2 regions of the Streptomyces sp. NBC_00989 genome follow, and region 2 is predicted to be linked to the other one. Evidence: riboswitches for the same ligand, from Rfam matches in the RefSeq annotation. Region 2 holds a riboswitch; the other holds the start of a gene.
What was found. A riboswitch is a leader RNA that binds a small molecule or an ion and turns the genes downstream of it on or off. The one in region 2 is predicted to bind glycine.
Positions count from the first base shown of each region.

Region 1 (2,394 bases), 5.5 Mb from region 2:
GACGGAGACGCCCACGAGCCGCCCCGGCAGGCTGCGCGCGAACTTCTCGTGCACGGCCATGTATCCGGCGTGCGGCCCGCCGAAGCCCATCGGCACCCCGAACCGCTGCGTCGTACCGACCGCGATGTCCGCGCCCAGCTCACCCGGCGACTTCAGCAGCGTCAGCGCGAGCAGATCGGCGGCGACGGTGACGAGCGCACCGAGCCCGTGTGCCTGCTCGATCAACGGCTTGATATCGCGTACGGCACCGGAGGCGCCCGGGTACTGCACGAGCACGCCGTTGATCTCACGCTCGGCGATCTCGGCCGGGATGCCCTCGCTGAGATCGGCGACGACGACCTCGACACCGGCCGGCTCAGCACGCGTCTCGATCACGGCGATGGTCTGCGGCAACGCGTCCGCGTCGACCAGGAACAGCCCCTTTTTGTTCTTCCCCATGCGCCGCGACAGCGCCACGGCCTCCGCGGCGGCCGTCCCCTCGTCGAGCAGGGAGGCACCGGAGGTCGGCAGCCCGGTCAGATCGGCGACCATCGTCTGGAAGTTGAGAAGGGCTTCGAGCCGCCCCTGGGAGATCTCCGGCTGATACGGCGTGTAGGCCGTGTACCAAGCCGGGCTCTCCATGACGTTGCGCAGGATCACGGGCGGGGTGAAGGTCCCGTAGTACCCGAGCCCGATCATGGAACCGAGAACCTCGTTGCGGTCCGCGAGGGACCGCAGCTCGGCCAGTACCTCGGCCTCGGTACGGGCGCCCGGCAGATCGAGAGCGTCGGCGTTCTTGATCACATCCGGGACGGCGGCGGCCGTGAGCTCGTCGAGCGAGCCGTAGCCGACCTGCGCGAGCATCTTGGCCCGCGCCTCCTGGTCGGGCCCGATGTGGCGTTGCTCGAACGGGATGCCCTGTTCGAGCTCGGAGAGCGGAATGCGAGGGACAGTCATCAGGGAGGCCTCCTGGTCGGACACGACCTTCGAGGGCACCACGACAGCGGGGTGCCGGACGGCCTCCCCCTCTGTCATCTCAACCTGAGAGCTTCACCGGCCACCCGAAGGTCACCGGCTTTCACCGTCGGTGAGAGCGCAAGCCGCCGACACCGTCGACGACACACGCTCTGCTTTCCAGAGTGACCTCGTCCGTGCGGTACGTGAGCCTGAGAGATTCCGGGGAGGATTTGCTCCTTCGGCGCCTCCGATGAAGTCTGGAGGACTCTCCCGCACGGGGTCAGCAGCCGATGGCCAGCCTACCAGCGAGCGTTGAACCCGAGCTTTCGAGTGGCCACCTTCCCCAATGTGCTCTTTTGTAGTGCTTACGGATGAGTTGCGACCAGGAGGAGGGCCCGTGCAGACCGATATCGATCCGCGCAACCTGATCGGCCGCAAGGCGTTCGACCGCACCGGCGCCAAGATCGGCACGATCGACGAGGTCTACCTCGACGACGCGACCGGCGTACCGGAGTGGGCGGCCATACGCACCGGCCTGTTCTCCAGAGACGCCTTCGTCCCCCTGGAGCCCAGCGAACTGATCGAGGGCACCCTGCACATCCCCTTCGACCGCTCCCTGATCAAGGACGCCCCCGACTTCGGAGTAGGCCGCCACCTCTCCCCCGACCAGGAACTCCAGCTCTACCACCACTACGGCCTCGACGTCGGCCCACCCCCATCACTCCCGGACCACGACTTCGGCAAACTCGCGGGCTCGGACGACACCTGAGCGGATCCGACGACCGGTTCGTCACCGGGACGTCGAATCCCTGGGGGCGTTGACGCGGCCGACGGGGTATCCGGGCGTTGGTGCAACGGTCGAGGTACCTGTGTCTGGCCCGACCGAGGACGTCGACGCAGCAGGCACAACGCTGGAACGCCACGCGTCGTCCAGTGACAGCAACTCGACCTGCGAACCGCCGGGGCTTGGCACCACCGAGGGCAGCGGCTCGACGGGCCTGACACCGGAGCGCCCCGCAACCGACGCGACCTCGGATCACCACGCGTCCGACGGCAGCAGCAGCTCGCCCTGCGGATCATCGGGGCCAGGCCCAACCGACGACAGCGGCTCACCGTGCAGAACCTCGGAGCTCGGCTCCGCCGACGGCAACGACTCGGCAGACCCGACACCGGAACCTCGCACAACCGACGGCAGCGGCCAGCCCTGCGCAACGCCGGAGGCAGGCGCCTCCAACGACGTCGGCGCCGCGGACAAGACGTCACCACGCCGCGCGACCGACAGCAGCGGCTCACCCTGCGGTTCATCGGCACCCGGCTCCACCGAGGGCAGCAGCTCCCCGGACGAATCGACGGGACCTCGGCTCTCCAATGGCGTCGGCGTCGAGGGCGGAACGTCAGAACGCCGCGCGCTCGACGCCGGCGGCTCAGCCGACCGGTCCTCGGGTCCTCGCACCTCCA
Region 1 is NZ_CP108728.1:9,385,704-9,388,097, reverse strand. Features, by position in the region: gene gcvP (aminomethyl-transferring glycine dehydrogenase) at 1-936, opposite strand, end outside; glycine riboswitch at 1,124-1,219, opposite strand; gene OG714_RS42195 (PRC-barrel domain-containing protein) at 1,334-1,705, shown strand.
Region 1: linked by a shared signal. The riboswitch ahead of gcvP (aminomethyl-transferring glycine dehydrogenase) and the one ahead of gcvT (glycine cleavage system aminomethyltransferase GcvT) in region 2 are both predicted to bind glycine.

Region 2 (2,394 bases):
ACCAGCGACGGGTCGTTCACGACGTCCTCGTTGATCTCGGTGACCTCGCCGCCGACGGGCGAGTACAGGTCGGACACCGACTTCGTCGACTCCAGCTCACCGCAGGACTCGCCCGCGGTCACCGTGGAGCCGACGTCGGGGAGCTGGGCGTAGACGACATCGCCGAGCGCGTTGGCCGCGAACTCGGTGATGCCGACCGTCGAGACGCCGTCCTCGGCGACCGACAGCCACTCGTGCTCCTTGCTGTAGCGCAGCTGCTGGGGGTTGCTCATGGCCTGAATTCTCCTGTACGCGGGGGAGTGCTGATGAATGGGGGACTACGGAGGACATCGGCATGCAGGGGCGATCCGCCCCGGGTCACAGACGTGACGCTACGACGACTGTCACTTCTCGCGCTTGTAGAACGGCAGCGCCACGACCTCGTACGGCTCGTGACTGCCCCGGATGTCCACGCCGACACCGGCCGTACCCGGCGCCGAGTGCGCGGCGTCGACGTACGCCATGGCGATCGGCTTGCCCAGCGTGGGGGAGGGGGCGCCGGAGGTGACCTCGCCGATCACCTGGCCGTCGGCGACGACGGGGTACCCGGCGCGCGGGACCCGGCGGCCCTCGGCGACGAGCCCGACGAGGACGCGCGGCGGCCGCTCGGCGGCGCGCTCGGCGGCGGCCTCCAGGGCGCCGCGCCCGACGAAGTCGCCGTCCTTCTCGAACTTCACGACCCGGCCGAGCCCCGCGTCGAACGGCGTCAACCCGGTCGACAGCTCATGCCCGTACAGCGGCATGCCCGCCTCCAGGCGCAGGGTGTCCCGGCAGGACAGCCCGCACGGGATCAGCCCGACCGGCGCCCCGGCCTCGGTCAGCGCCGGCCACAGCTTCTCCGCGTCGGCGGGCGACACGAACAGTTCGAAGCCGTCCTCGCCGGTGTAGCCGGTGCGGGCGATCAGCGCGGGGACGCCCGCGACCGTGCCGGGCAGACCGGCGTAGTACTTCAGGCCGTCGAGGTCGGCGTCGGTGAGCGACTTGAGGATGCCGGGGGACTCGGGACCCTGGACGGCGAGCAGGGCGTACGCCTCCCGGTCGTCGCGGACGACGGCGTCGAAGCCCTCGGCACGTTCCACCAGCGCGTCCAACACCACCTGGGCGTTGGAGGCGTTGGCCACCACCATGTAGGTAGAAGACGCAGCCTCGGTGTCGGCCAACCGGTAGACGATGAGGTCGTCCAGGATGCCGCCGTCGGCCCGGCAGATCATGGTGTAGCGGGCGCGGCCGAGGCCCACGGAGGCGATGTTGCCCACGAGGGCGTAGTTGAGGAGACGGGCCGCGTCCGGTCCCGTGACCGTGATCTCGCCCATGTGGGAGAGGTCGAAGAGGCCGGCCCTCGTGCGGACGGCGAGGTGTTCGTCGCGCTCCGAGCCGTAGCGCAGCGGCATGTCCCAGCCGGCGAAGTCGGTCATCGTCGCACCGAGCGAGCGGTGCAGCGCGTCGAGCGCGGTACGACGGGGGGCGGTACTGCTCATCGGTCGGTCTCCCAAGGCATGACGGCGAGGTCGTTCCTCCCCATCTGTCATCGGGACCTGAGAGGTTCGCCATGACCGCAAGCGGGACATGGGTTGCACCTTGGGTGGGACCACCGGGAGGGCGGTCCGCTTTTCAGATGTGCCTCGCCCGCGCGGTAACGGGGCCTGAGAGATTCAAGGGAGGGACTTGCTCCTTCGGCGCCCCGGATGACGTACGACTGACGACGTACGACCGGGGACTCTCCCGCGCGGATTCAAGCGGCCGGTATGCAGTTAGGCGGGCACATCATCGCACAGGCTTTGTAACAGGCCTGTGGCCGGACGCGAACGGAACCGCGAGACACCGTGCATTACCTTCTCTTTACGTTCAGTGGGGAGAACCTTTCCTGACCCCGCAGGGAGGACGATCACGGTGACAAGGACCACGGTGTACGCCACGACCTCGGCCGTAGCGCTGCCCAAGCAGCCCTCGGCCCCGGCCAGGGAGGCATGCCCGGCCCACCCGGTGCGGACGGTCCGCGATCTCCGCGAGCGCGCCGGCCGCAGTCCGCACGGACTCCTCTTCGGCTCCCGCGACCTGGTCGTGGTCACCGGCCTGCCCGGCAGCGGCAAGTCCACGCTGATGCGGCGCGCGGTGGCGGGCGGCGCCGGCGTCCGCGTCGACAGCCAGGACACCCGCGACCGCTGGGACGCCCGTATGTCCCGTATGTCGGGCGTCCTTCCGTACGCGGTCTACCGCCCCCTGGTCCGCGTCGCGCACTACGCCGGGCTGCACCGCGTGCTGCGTTCCGCGTCCGGAGCCGTCGTGCACGACTGCGGTACGCAGACCTGGGTGCGCGGCTGGCTGGCCCGGGCCGCCGGACGCCGGGGCGGCGCG
Region 2 is NZ_CP108728.1:3,933,651-3,936,044, reverse strand. Features, by position in the region: gene gcvH (glycine cleavage system protein GcvH) at 1-272, opposite strand, end outside; gene gcvT (glycine cleavage system aminomethyltransferase GcvT) at 384-1,517, opposite strand; glycine riboswitch at 1,661-1,774, opposite strand; gene OG714_RS16850 (AAA family ATPase) at 1,924-2,394, shown strand, end outside.